Regions from separate parts of the Ancylobacter sp. genome, predicted to be linked through region 3. Evidence: predicted binding sites of a transcription regulator. Region 3 holds the regulator's gene; each other region holds the start of a gene.
What was found. The regulator LexA, encoded in region 3, represses DNA repair genes until DNA is damaged. The targets are predictions, from matches to a motif close to TGTTCNNNNTGTGTTCNG.
Positions count from the first base shown of each region.

Region 1 (4,277 bases), 2.0 Mb from region 3:
GCCCGGTTGCAGGCCAGCGCGATGCCGCCAAAGGCACCGGCGCGGCCCGGCAGCACGCCCGCATCGGCGGCGAGTTCGGGGCGCGGATAGAGCGAGAGCACCACGCCGCCGGCGTCGAAGAACGCCGCGCCCGTGGCCTCTTTCACCCGCCGCTCGAGCCCCAGCGCCTCGTAGAACGCCACCGCCCGCTTCAGATCCGCCACGCCGAGCGTGACCAGGGACAGGCGCAGCGGCGGCATCACACGCGGCACAGCCCCTCCCGCCGGGCGAGGCGGCAGAGGCCGCGCGTCGCCCGGCTCCAACTCCCGCGCGCGCTCGTCCGCAGCTGTGCGTGAGCCATTTTCGGGCGTCTCGTCCGCCGGCGTGCTGCCGTCCCCGGCCTTGACGATAATCATGCTCATCAGCCTTCTCCGAACAGCGACAATTGCTCGCCCTTCTGCGGCGGGCGGGTGAAATGGCGGGTGGTCAGGCGGGTGTGGCGACGATTCAGCCCCAGCCGCTCCACCGCGATCTCGAAGCGCCGCGCCAGCGTCCAGGCATAGGGGCCGGTTCCGGTCATGCGCTGGCCGAAGGTGGAATCATATTCGCGCCCGCCATGCAGTTCCTTGAGCAGCGAGAGCACATGGCGGTAGCGGTCGGGAAAATGCGCCAGCAGCCATTCGCGGAACAGGTCGCGGATTTCCAGCGGCACGCGCAGCATGACATAGCCCGCTTCCGACGCACCGGCCGCGGCGGCGGCGTCGAGAATGCGCTCCATCTCCGCATCGGTGACGGCGGGGATGACCGGGGCCACCAGCACCGCCGTGGGAATGCCGGCCTCGGAGAGGCGGCGCAGCGCATCGAGCCGGCGCTGCGGCGTCGCCGCGCGCGGCTCCATGATGCGCGCCAGCTTGTGGTCGAGCGTGGTGATGGACAGCGCCACCTTCACCAGCCCCTTCTCGGCCATGGGGCCGAGAATATCGAGGTCGCGCACCACCAACGCCGATTTGGTGACGATGCCGACCGGGTGGCCGAAATCGCGCAGCACTTCGAGGATGCGGCGGGTCAGCCGCCATTCCCGCTCGATCGGCTGATAGCCGTCGGTATTGATGCCGAGCGCGATGGTGCGCGGCTCATAGCCCGGCTTGGCCAGTTCCTTGGCCAGAAGCTCCGGCGCGTCCGGCTTGGCGAACAGCTTGGTCTCGAAATCGAGACCCGCCGAGAGCCCCTGATAGGCATGGGTCGGCCGCGCGAAGCAGTAGACACAGCCATGCTCGCAGCCGCGATAGGGGTTGATCGAGCGATCGAAGCCGACATCGGGGGATTCGTTGCGGTTGATGATGGTGCGTGGCTTTTCCACCGTCACGCTGGTGCGGAAGGGCGGCAGGTCGTCCAGCCCCATCCAGCCATCGTCGAAGCGCTCGCGGCTGTGCGGCTCGAAGCGTCCCGCCGCATTGGAGAGCGCCCCCCGCCCCCGCCGGCGCTCGGCCTCCACCATCCAGTCCAGCATGGGTGGGGGCGCCACGGCGTCGATGTCGGACAGGCCGGTGAGGTCGCGCGCAGTCGCGTCCTGCTCCTGCGCCCGGGCGTCGCGGCGCTGCTGCGCCAGCCTTCCCAGATGCCGGGGCGCAGGAGGTGGCTGGGAATTACCGGAAGAGGAATCGGAACCGCGATGTTGCATGAGAGATTCTGTAGCGCGGCTTTGAGAACATATCAAGAACATCAGCGGAATTGCGACAGCCGGGCTGTACGCCCCGCAAGTGGTGCGATAGGCAGGAAACGCCTTATCCGACTGGCGCGGACGTTCATCCGGCCTTTCCCCGAACCACGTTCATCGAGGGTGACTGGACGCGTGATCTCGGTCGTCATTCCCATTGGCGCGACAGCCAAGCGGCTCATTCCGACACTCGCCTCGCTGGTGCCCGGCGCCGCCGCCGGCGTCGTGCGCGAGGTGCTTCTCGTCGACTCGGCCGGCTCCGCCGATGTAGCCGAGATCGCCGACGCGGCGGGGTGCGAATACCTGCCCGGTTTCGCCGATCGGGGCGCGAGCCTGCGCGAAGGCGCGGCGGCGGCGCGCGCCTCCTGGCTGCTGTTCCTGGAGCCTTCCGGGCTGCTTCAGGAGGGTTGGGCACGCGAGGTGCGCAATTTCACCGATCAGGCCGAGCGCATCGGCGCCACGGAGCAGCGGGCGGCGACCTTTCGCTTGGCGCTGGACGGATTCGGTGTCACGCCGCGCCTGCGGGAGGCGTCGGCGATGATGCGCCAGGCCATTACCGGCCGGCCGCGCCCGGAACAGGGGTTGCTGCTCCACCGCCGGCTTTACGATGCGTTGGGTGGGCACATGCCGGGCCCGCAGGCGAGCCGTCGCCTGATGGCACGGGTCGGCCGCAAGCGGCTGATGCTGCTGCGCTCGCAGATATTGCTGCCGGAAGACGCCTGAGCCCTAGGCGACCGACTCATTAAACCGCATCCATATTCTGAGTGATGCGAGTTTTACGCCGGCGAGGAAATTGTCAGGTCGCTTGTCGTATCGGGTCGCAACGGCGCGGTAGTGCTTGATCTTGTTGAAGAAGCGCTCGACGAGGTTGCGATAGCGATACAAGAAGGGGCTGAAGGCTGGCACGTTCTTGCGGTTCGGCATGGGCTTGATGTTGGCCCATGCGCCTCGCTCGCGCAGGCTTTGCCGGAGTTCGTCGCTGTCATAGGCGCGGTCGGCCAGGAGGGTCTGGCCATCGACAAGCGCGCCGAGCATGTCGCGGGCGCTGCGTCCGTCATGAGCCTGGCCCTCGGTCAATTTCAGGGCGATCGGCAGGCCTTCGGCATCCACCAGAGCATGGATCTTCGTTGTCAGGCCGCCCCGCGAGCGACCCATGCAACCGGATCGGTCGTCTTTTTTTGGGCGTTGGCGGCGTGCTGGTGCACGCGGATGCTGGAGGAATCGATCATCTGGATGTCGCCATCGTAAGCCTTTGACACCGCTTCCAGAAGCCGATCCCAGACCCCCGCCTTGCGCCAGCGGTTGAAGCGGTTCACGCAGGTCGTGTGCGGGCCGTAGCGCTCGGGAATGTCGGCCCACGGCGCCCCGGTCCGAAGTCGCCAGAAAATCCCGTTCAGCACGCGCCGGTCGTCCACCCGAGGCACGCCCCTCGGCTTGTTCGGCAAAAGCGGCTGGATCACCGACCACTCGAAATCCGTTAGATCAAAGCGGGCCATCTCATCCTCCATCAGGAGAAATGAATCAGCCTCCGACCCAAAAGGGAATCCCGTTTATGGGTCTGTGACCTAGAGCATTTTCGAGCGAAGTGGGTTCCGGTTCGCGTGAAGAAAATGCGTAAAAACAGAAACCTAGAGCACGTCCGGTGAGCCGACTTTCACCGGACGTGCTCTAGCCGAGCGTCCCGCCCTGCGGCGCGCGCAGCTTGCCGCGCTTGAGGTGCTCGTCGAGCCGGGGAAGGATCTCGACGAAATTGCAGGGCTTGTGCCTGATATCGAGCTGGTGAACGAGGATCTCGTCCCAGCCGTCGCGGCAGGCGCCGGGCGAGCCGGGCAGGCAGAAGATGTAGGTGGAATTGGCTACCCCGGCCGTCGCGCGGCTCTGCAGTGTCGAGGTGCCGATCTTGCCGAACGAGACCATGTGGAAAATGGTCGAGAAACCTTCCATGCGCTTCTCGAACAGCGGCTCCACCGCCTCGGGCGTCACGTCGCGGCCGGTGAAGCCTGTGCCGCCTGTCGTGATGACGACATCGATCCCTTCATCGGCGATCCAACCCGCGACCTGCGTGCGGATCGCCTCCACATCATCCGGCACGATGGCGCGGTCGGCGAGATTGTGGCCGGCGGCAGTGATGCGGTCCGCCAATGTCGTGCCCGATCGATCATCCGCCGGAGTGCGGGTGTCGGAGATGGTGAGCACCGCGATGGCAAGCGGCACGAAGGGCGTGTCGGAATTCATCTCGGCCTCTCGGCGGCGGCGTTCAGATGCGGACCCGCATCAGATGCTGCCCTTGAATGTGTTGCACTGCGCCAGCGACCCGCCATCGAGCCCCTGCTTGAACCACTTCATCCGCTGGGCGGAGCTGCCATGGGTGAAGCTGTCGGGCACAACCCGGCCCTGCGACTGCTTCTGCAGGCGGTCGTCGCCAATGGCGGAGGCGGCGTTCATCGCCTCCTGAATATCGCCATCTTCCAGAATGCGCCACTGCGCATCGGCATGGTGCGCCCACACGCCGGCGAGGCAATCCGCCATCAGCTCGACCTTTACCGAGAGCGCATTGGCTTCCGTTCGCGAGACCTGACGC
Region 1 is NZ_OZ257132.1:2,092,399-2,096,675, reverse strand. Features, by position in the region: gene ACQY76_RS09635 (VOC family protein) at 1-401, opposite strand, end outside; gene ACQY76_RS09630 (PA0069 family radical SAM protein) at 401-1,489, opposite strand; gene ACQY76_RS09625 (glycosyl transferase) at 1,832-2,419, shown strand; partial or broken gene ACQY76_RS09620 (IS5 family transposase) at 2,423-3,192, opposite strand; gene moaB (molybdenum cofactor biosynthesis protein B) at 3,365-3,931, opposite strand; gene ypfJ (KPN_02809 family neutral zinc metallopeptidase) at 3,971-4,277, opposite strand, start outside.
Region 1: the regulator LexA is predicted to act here: its motif matches at 1,684-1,701, upstream of ACQY76_RS09625 (glycosyl transferase).

Region 2 (4,277 bases), 410 kb from region 3:
TGTTGGGAATCTGGTGGCATGGCTGGATACGCGGATCAGAAAACCGGGATGTGCGTGCGGCGCCGCCGCTCACGCGGTAAGCAGCGCCTTCACCGTGCCGCTGGCCTTGCCGAAATCCATCACGCCCGTGTGGCGCTCCTTCAGCGCCGCCATGGTGCGGCCCATGTCCTTGAGGCCATGCGCGCCGATATCGGCGATGACAGCGGCGACCGCCGCCTGCGCTTCTGCCTCGGTCATCTGCGTGGGCAGGAAGGACTGGATGACGAGGATTTCCTCGCGCTCCTGCGTGGCCAGCTCGGCGCGGCCGGCCTCCTCATAGACCTTCGCCGATTCCTCGCGCTGCTTGATCATCTTGGCGAGCAGGCCGAGCAGTTCGTCGTCGGAGAGCGGGTCCTTGCCATGGCCGCGCGCCTCGATGTCGCGGTCCTTGATCGCGGCATTGACGAGGCGCAGCGTGCCGAGACGCAGCTTGTCCTGCGCCTTCATGGCCTGTTTCAGCGATTGGTTGATCTCGTCGCGCAACACTTTGATTAAGCCTTCCTGCAATCCGCGAGACGGCGCGCCCGGCCTGTCTGCCGGACCGCACGCCACTCGCGCCAATGGATGTTCGCCCCATGGGATCGCGGCCCATTCCGGCGGTCGCCGCGTCTCGCGCGTGCGCCGCGCCGGGTCTCGGCGCAGCCATCCGCAATTCGTGGGCCAGATACGCAGCGGGAAGGCTGGCATCCGGCGCGGCAACGGACTAATTAGGGCACACGATGACAGGGAACAAGATCAATGAACGGTAGCGCTGAACAGCACACCGGCGATGACGTGTGGGCCGAGCCGCTCGCGACCGCCGTCCTCGTCCTGGCCGATGGCACGGTTCTGGAAGGTTTCGGCCTCGGCGCCACCGGGCAGGCGGTGGGTGAAGTATGCTTCAACACCGCCATGACCGGCTATCAGGAAGTGCTGACCGATCCGTCCTATGCCGGGCAGATCATCACCTTCACCTTCCCCCATATCGGCAATGTCGGCACCAATGAGGAAGACGTCGAGACCATCTCGATGGCCGGCGCCTCCGGCGTGCGCGGCGTCGTGCTGCACTCGGCCATCACCGACCCGTCGAACTACCGCGCCACCCGCCATTTCGACGCGTGGCTGAAGGCGCGCGGCATCATCGCCATCTCCGGCATCGACACCCGCGCCCTCACCGCGCTGATCCGCGACGGCGGCATGCCGAACGCGGTCATCGCCCATGCGGCAAACGGCCAATTCGACCTGCCGGCGCTGAAGGCGGAAGCGGCGCAGTGGCCCGGGCTTGAGGGCATGGACCTCGTGCCGATGGTGACCACCGCCCAGCGCTTTTCCTGGGATGAGACCACCTGGAGCTGGCCGGACGGATTTGGCCGGCAGAACGCCCCCGCCCACCATGTCGTCGCCATCGACTACGGCATCAAGCGCAACATCCTGCGCCTGCTGGCCCGCGCCGGCTGCCAGGTGACGGTGGTGCCCGCCACCACCTCGGCGGAAGAGATCATGGCGCTGCAGCCGGATGGCGTGTTCCTGTCCAACGGCCCGGGCGACCCGGCGGCCACGGGCGAATATGCCGTGCCGGTGATTCGCGAGATCATCGACCGCGGCGTGCCGACCTTCGGCATCTGCCTCGGCCACCAGATGATCGGCCTCGCGGTCGGCGGCCGCACGGTGAAGATGCACCAGGGCCACCATGGCGCCAACCACCCGGTGAAGGACCAGACCACCGGCAAGGTCGAGATCACCTCGATGAATCACGGCTTCGCCGTGGATCGCGACAGCCTGCCGGCCACCGCGCAGGAAACCCATGTCTCGCTGTTCGACGGCTCCAATGCCGGCATCGCGCTGACCGACAGGCCGGTGTTCTCGGTGCAGTATCACCCGGAAGCCAGCCCCGGCCCGCAGGACAGCCATTATCTGTTCGACCGATTCGTCGCGATGATCGCCAGGAACAAGGCGGCCTGATCGCCCGACATCGCCGCCTCGGGGCCTCCCCGGGGCGGTATCGCCGCCGGGTTGATCCGCCCATGGCAGGAACATAAAGTGAACGTCGGAGGATCGCCGACGTGGATGATGCACTCAAGACCAAGCTCGGCATATTGGCCGATGCGGCCAAATACGACGCCTCCTGCGCCTCATCCGGTGCCGGCGGGCGCGCGGCGAAGAAGGACGGCATCGGGTCGACCACCGGAATGGGCATCTGCCATTCCTACACGCCGGACGGGCGCTGCGTGTCGCTGCTGAAAATCCTGCTGACCAATTACTGCCTGTTCGACTGCGCCTATTGCATCAACCGCCGCTCCTCGAACGTGCAGAGGGCGCGCTTCTCGGTGGACGAGGTGGTGGCCATCACCCTCGGCTTCTACAAGCGCAATTACATTGAGGGGCTGTTCCTCTCTTCCGGCATCATCCGCTCGCCCGACTACACGATGGAGCAGATGATGCTGGTGGCCCGGCGGCTGCGGCATGACCATGGCTTCGCCGGCTACATCCACCTCAAGGCCATTCCCGAGGCCAGCCCCTGGCTGGTCGAGCAGGCAGGCCTGTGGGCCGACCGGCTCTCGGTGAATGTCGAGCTCGCCTCCGACATCAGCCTGAAGGAGCTGGCGCCGGAGAAGGACGCGCCGGGCATCAAGGCGACGATGGGCCAGTTGAAGGAGCGCATCACCGAGGCGCGCGAGGAAAAGCGTCGCTTCGCCCCGGCCGGCCAGAGCACGCAGATGATCGTCGGCGCCGACGCCACCACCGACGCGGCGGTGCTGGACGCCAGCGCCACGCTGTATGGCGGCTATGGTCTCAAGCGCGTCTATTATTCCGCCTTCAGCCCGATCCCCGAGGCGAGCCGCATGCTGCCGGTGAAGCCGGCGCCGCTGCGCCGCGAGAACCGGCTCTACCAGGCCGACTGGCTGCTGCGCTTCTACGGCTTCTCGGTCGCGGAGATCGCCGCCGGTGGCGCCGACGGCATGCTCGATCTCGACATCGACCCCAAGCTCGCCTGGGCGCTCAAGCACCGCGAGCGTTTCCCGGTCGACGTGAACATCGCCGACCGCGAGCTTTTGCTGCGGGTGCCGGGCCTCGGCACAAGGGCGGTGGATCGGCTGCTCCGCGCGCGCCGCCAGACCCGGCTGACGCTAGACGACATCGCCCGGCTCAGCACGGGGGTGAAGCGGGCGCGCCCCTTTCTCATCACCGCCGACCATCACCCGCTCAAGCTCACCGACCGTGCCGACCTGCGCGAGCGCCTCGCCCCGCCCGCCCGGCAGCTGGAGCTGTTCGCGTGAGCGCGCCGGTGGCGCCGGCAGCAACCGGCGACATCCGCGCGGTCACTCTGCGCTTCGGCGCCGACCTCGCGGGTTTCCGTGCCGCCGTGCGTGCGCTGGTGGCGGCGCAGGTGCCGCCCGCCGGGGTCGCCTGGGCGATGGCGGCGCCGGGCGGCCGGACATCGGCCGAGACGGAGCGCGCGGACCTGTTCGGCATCCCCGCCGCTGCCGCCGGGACGCCGACGGACGCCCCTGCCCTGTCGCTGCCGCGCGCCGTCGCCGGTCTGGTCGATCTCGTGCTGTGCCATCGCGAGCCCGAGCGTTTCGCGCGGCTTTATACGCTGATCTGGCGGGTGCTGCATGGCGAGCGGCAGCTGGCCGACAACCCGGCCGACCCGCTGGTGCATCGGCTCGGCCTGATGGCGAAGGCAGTGCGACGCGACATCCACAAGATGCACGCCTTCGTGCGCTTCAAGGCGCTGGGCATGGAGAACGGCCGGGAGCGTTTTGTCGCCTGGTTCGAGCCCGACCACTTCATCGTCGAGGCGGTGGCGCCGTTCTTTCGCAAGCGCTTTCCCGCCATGGACTGGGCGATCCTCACCCCGGCCGGCACGGTGGGGTGGAATGGTGAGCACCTCGCCTTCGGCCCGCCGGCGGGCCGTCCCCACCTGCCGGAAGGCGACGGCTTCGAGGAAGGCTGGCTCGCCTATTACGCCAGCGTCTTCAACCCGGCCCGCGCCAACCCGACGATGATGCGCGCGGAGATGCCGAAGAAATACTGGCCGAACCTGCCGGAGGCGCGGTTGATCCCGGGGCTTCTGGAAGGCGCGCCGGCCCGCGTCGCCGACATGATCGCCCGCGAGGCGAGCGCGCCGCGCAAGCGCGATCCCGTCCGCGCGGTGGCGGCGATGGCGCATCAGGCTCCCGCCAGCCTTGCCGAGCTCAACGCGTTGATTTCCGCCACCCCCGCCTTCGTTTCCGGCGGCACCCGCGCCGTGCTGG
Region 2 is NZ_OZ257132.1:4,539,822-4,544,098, forward strand. Features, by position in the region: gene ACQY76_RS21135 (AzlC family ABC transporter permease) at 1-20, opposite strand, end outside; gene ACQY76_RS21140 (GatB/YqeY domain-containing protein) at 70-525, opposite strand; gene carA (glutamine-hydrolyzing carbamoyl-phosphate synthase small subunit) at 778-1,980, shown strand; gene ACQY76_RS21150 (putative DNA modification/repair radical SAM protein) at 2,082-3,296, shown strand; gene ACQY76_RS21155 (UdgX family uracil-DNA binding protein) at 3,293-4,277, shown strand, end outside.
Region 2: the regulator LexA is predicted to act here: its motif matches at 2,048-2,065, upstream of ACQY76_RS21150 (putative DNA modification/repair radical SAM protein).

Region 3 (4,277 bases):
GGGCGGCGCTGCCGGCCATGCTCTCGGCGACCTTCTATCTCCTGCTGTCCGGGTCCGAAGTGCCGACGCAGCGCTCTTATGTGATGACGCTGCTGGTGCTCGCGGGAATCGTGCTCGGCCGCCCGGCGCTCACCCTGCGCACCCTGGCGGTTGCGGCGCTGGCGCTGCTGGCGATGTCGCCCTCCGCCGTGCTCGACCCCGGGGCACAGATGTCGTTCGCCGCCACGCTCGGCCTGGTCGCCGCCTATGAGCGCTTCGGTGGCCTTATTGCACGGCCATCGGGCAAGGTGGGGCGATGGCTCGGGCTGCCGGGTCGTTATGTCGGGGCGCTGGTGCTGGCCTCGCTGTCGGCGGGCCTGGCGACCGCGCCCTATGCGGCGTTCCATTTCCAACGCCTGGCGCCGCTCAGCCTGGCGGCCAACCTCGCGGCCATGCCGGTGGTGTCGTTCATCGTCATGCCGGCGGGGCTTGCCGGAGCGATCCTGATGCCGTTCGGATGGGACGATCCGGCCTGGCGGCTGATGGGCTGGGGCATTGGGCGGATGCGGGACATCTCCGAGGCTGTCGCCGCGCTGCCCGGCGCGGATCGCGGCGTGCCGGCCATGCCGATGGCGAGCCTGGTGCTGATCAGCCTCGGTCTCATGGTGGTCTGCCTTGCCCGCACCCGGCTGATTCTCGTCGCACCGGTGCTCGCCTTTGCGGGAGTTGCCGTCGCCGCACACGCGCCGCGGCCGGACATCTGGGTCGATGCGGAGGCGCGGACAGTGGCGGTGCGCGGCAAAGACGGGGCGCTCGCGGTGATGGGCGATCGCGACACCGGCATTGCCGGGCGCTTTGCCGTCGAACAATGGCTGAGCGCCGACGGCGAACGCGGCCGTTTTGGCGATGAAGAGCTTGCAAAACATGCGGCCTGCGATGCGCTCGGCTGTACCCTGCCGCTTCGTGATGGCCGGCTCGTGGCTTTGTCGCGCGACCGCGATTCGCTCGAAGACGATTGCCGCCTCGCGGCCGTTCTGGTGACGCCGTTTGCGCCGCCTCACGACTGCGCCGCCACGGTAATCTACCAGGATGAACGCACAGCGATCGGGGGGCTAGCCGCCTCGCTCCCGCCCGATGGCCGTGTCGCCCTCGTCGCAGCCCGCCCCGAGCAGGGGACACGACCCTGGGAGCCCACGGCGTCTGTGCCGACGAACAAGCCAGTGGAACCGACCACGTACATTCAGACGAAGGCGCCTCCACCAACCAAGCCGACCTCACCAACTACCGCTGCCGCGAGCCGAACCCGAAGAACGGCGCCGCTCAATGCAACGTCTCGCGCTGAGACTTTGCAAAGGCCGGAGGTAGCGCCGGACGACGCTCAATAACGCCGGAAAAGGCCCACCAGCTTGCCCTGGATGCGCACCCGGTCCGGTCCGAAGATGCGCGTCTCATAGGCAGGGTTGGCCGCTTCCAGCGCCACCGACGCGCCCTTGCGGCGCAGGCGCTTGAGCGTGGCTTCCTCGTCATCGATCAAGGCGACCACGATCTCCCCCGTGCTGGCGGCATCGCATTTGCGGATGAGAGCCAGATCGCCATCGAGAATGCCGGCCTCGATCATTGAGTCGCCCCGCACCTCCAGCGCGTAATGCTCACCGCCGGACAGCATTTCCGGCGGCATGCCAATGGTATGGTCGCGGGACTGGATGGCGGAAATCGGCGTGCCGGCCGCGATGCGGCCCATGACCGGGATCGAGACCACGCGGCGGTCGGCATCGTCGTCGGAAGAGGGGCGCACCTTGCCGAGATTGCCCTCAATGACATTTGGAGCGAAGGCCCGGACAGGCCGCTGCGGCTGCGCGTCCTCCGGGAGGCGGACGACTTCCAGCGCGCGCGCCCGGTTGGGCAGCCGCCGGATGAAGCCGCGTTCCTCCAGCGCCGTGATCAACCGGTGGATGCCGGACTTCGAGCGCAGGTCCAGCGCTTCCTTCATTTCCTCGAACGAAGGTGGCACGCCATCCTGCTGGAGGCGTTCATTGATGAACAGCAGCAGCTCATGCTGTTTGCGGGTGAGCATCCGGAGACCCCCGTCTGTCGGCCGATGCCGGAACGAAACAAATCACGAACAAAGACTAGCCGTTCTTATTGTGTTCCACAATGGGTAAAGGGACGCTAAACGATGGCCTGCGCACCGTAATCGCCATTTCGGCAGTGTGAATGCCGCTCGGCGGGGGTATCGGAGCGCCGTGTCGACGCGGTGAATCAGGCTGCGCCGTTCACACCGTCTGGGCGTATTGCTCATAGGCATCGTGGACAATGGCGATGTGACTGCGCATCGCTCCGGCGGCGCCGTCGCGGTCGCCGCGCAGTATGGCGGTCGTCACCCGCTCATGTTCGGTGTGCGAGAGGGCCAGCCGGCCGAGCGCGCGGAACTGGGCGCGGCGGAAGGGCGACAGGCGCCGGCGCGTGCCGAGTGTGAGCTCGATCAGATAGTCGTTATGGCTGCCGGCATAGATCGAGGTGTGGAACTGCTCGTTTAGTTCGCGATAGGCGGCGAAGTCGCCGAGGCGCATCAACTCGCCCATGTCCGCGTGCAGGCTTTGCAGCTTCTGGCGCTCCTGCGGCGTCATGTTGAGGGCGCTGAGCCCGGCGCAGAGCGCCTCCAGCTCGGCCATCACCTCGAACATCGCCTGCAGACGTTGGACGCTGGGCCGGGCCACGACAGCGCCGCGATGGGGGCGGGCGTCGACCAGGCCGGAGGCGACGAGTTCGCGCAACGCCTCGCGGACCGGCGTGCGCGACACGCCGAATCGCACAGCCAGCGCCGTTTCGTCCAGGGCCGTGCCGGGCGGCAGCGTGCCCCGCGTGATCTCATCGGCGAGATGCATGCGCAGTTCTTCGGCGCGCGTTACGCGCGCACGCCGGGCGCCGGGGGCGGACGGATCGAGCGGGAAGCGTAGTGGCAGCACCGACATCAGCGAACACGCGACCAACGGGGCCATCCGTGATCCGGACGGCATGGCGCATCTTTAGCTGGCGCGCCCGGCTTCACCAAGGGGTCACTTGGGTTCGTCGATCAGGCTGACATGGGCGGCGACGACCTTCCAACCTTCCGGCGTGCGCATCCAGGTCTGCATTTGCCGTCCCACGCGTCCCGGCACCGTTGTTCGGCGGAACAAGGTGGAAGCCACCGCCATGTCGGTGCCATAAGTGGTAATGGCGGTGTTTGCGAGGGCGCGTTCCAGCCCGACCGGCGAGCGGGCGGTGCGGAAGGCGCGGATCTCCGCAATGCCGTAGAGGTTCTCACCGCCGCCATAGCGGATGGTGCGCGCATCGTCCCAGAACAGCGCATCGAGTTCAGCCACGTCATTGCCGACAAGCGCGCGCTCATAGCGCTCGAAGGCGGCGCGAACCTCGGCCAGCACCTCGGGAAGATCGATTTCCATCCGCAGCCCCTTTTTCCCGCCTGCAAAGCCTTGAGAACACAGGCGGACGCGGCTTCCGTCAATCCTCGAAACGCAAAATCTCGCACATCTCGCCGGCCGCCGCCGCCGGCGCGTGCGGGCGGCGGACAAGCAGGACATCGGCGCGGGCCAAGTTGCGCAGCATGGAGCTATCCTGAACCGGCAGCGGCCGAACCAAGGGCAGGCCCTCGGCGTGGCCGACGATTTCCGCCCGCTGGAAGTCCATCCGGTGCTCGTTGGCCCTGATGTCGCTACCGAGGCGTGCGGGCTCCAGCTCGGGATGCGCGGGCACCTCCAGCCCCTGCAGCGCCTTGATCAGCGGCACGAGGAACAGCAGGGCGCAGACATGGGCCGAGACCGGATTACCGGGCAGGCCGAGCACCTGCGTGCGTGCATCGGCGGAAAGCCCAAACATCAGCGGCTTGCCGGGGCGCAGCGCGATCTTGTGGACGGCGAGATCGACGCCCTGGGCGGTGAGCGCCGGCGCGATCAGGTCATGGTCGCCGACCGAGGCGCCGCCGGTGGTCACCAGCGCGTCGAAGCCGGCGTCGAGCGCGGCGCGCACGCCCGCCTGCGTGGCGTCCATGCGGTCGGGCAGTATGCCGAGGTCGGCCACCTCCGCGCCGGCGGCGCGGGCCAGCGCGGCGACCGAATAGATATTGGAGACGATCACCTGATGGGCGGCCGCGCCGGCGCCTGGCCGCACCAACTCGTCGCCGGTGGACAGCAGCGCCACGCGCGGGCGGCGGGCGACGCTGATGCTGTCGACATCGGCGGCGGCAATGAGGGCGAGGTCGCGGGCGCGCAGGCGATGGCCGGCTGCAAGCAACGTCTCGC
Region 3 is NZ_OZ257132.1:4,128,450-4,132,726, reverse strand. Features, by position in the region: gene ACQY76_RS19275 (ComEC/Rec2 family competence protein) at 1-1,364, shown strand, start outside; gene lexA (transcriptional repressor LexA) at 1,358-2,053, opposite strand; gene ACQY76_RS19265 (GntR family transcriptional regulator) at 2,253-2,951, opposite strand; gene hpxZ (oxalurate catabolism protein HpxZ) at 3,036-3,422, opposite strand; gene ACQY76_RS19255 (molybdopterin molybdotransferase MoeA) at 3,481-4,277, opposite strand, start outside.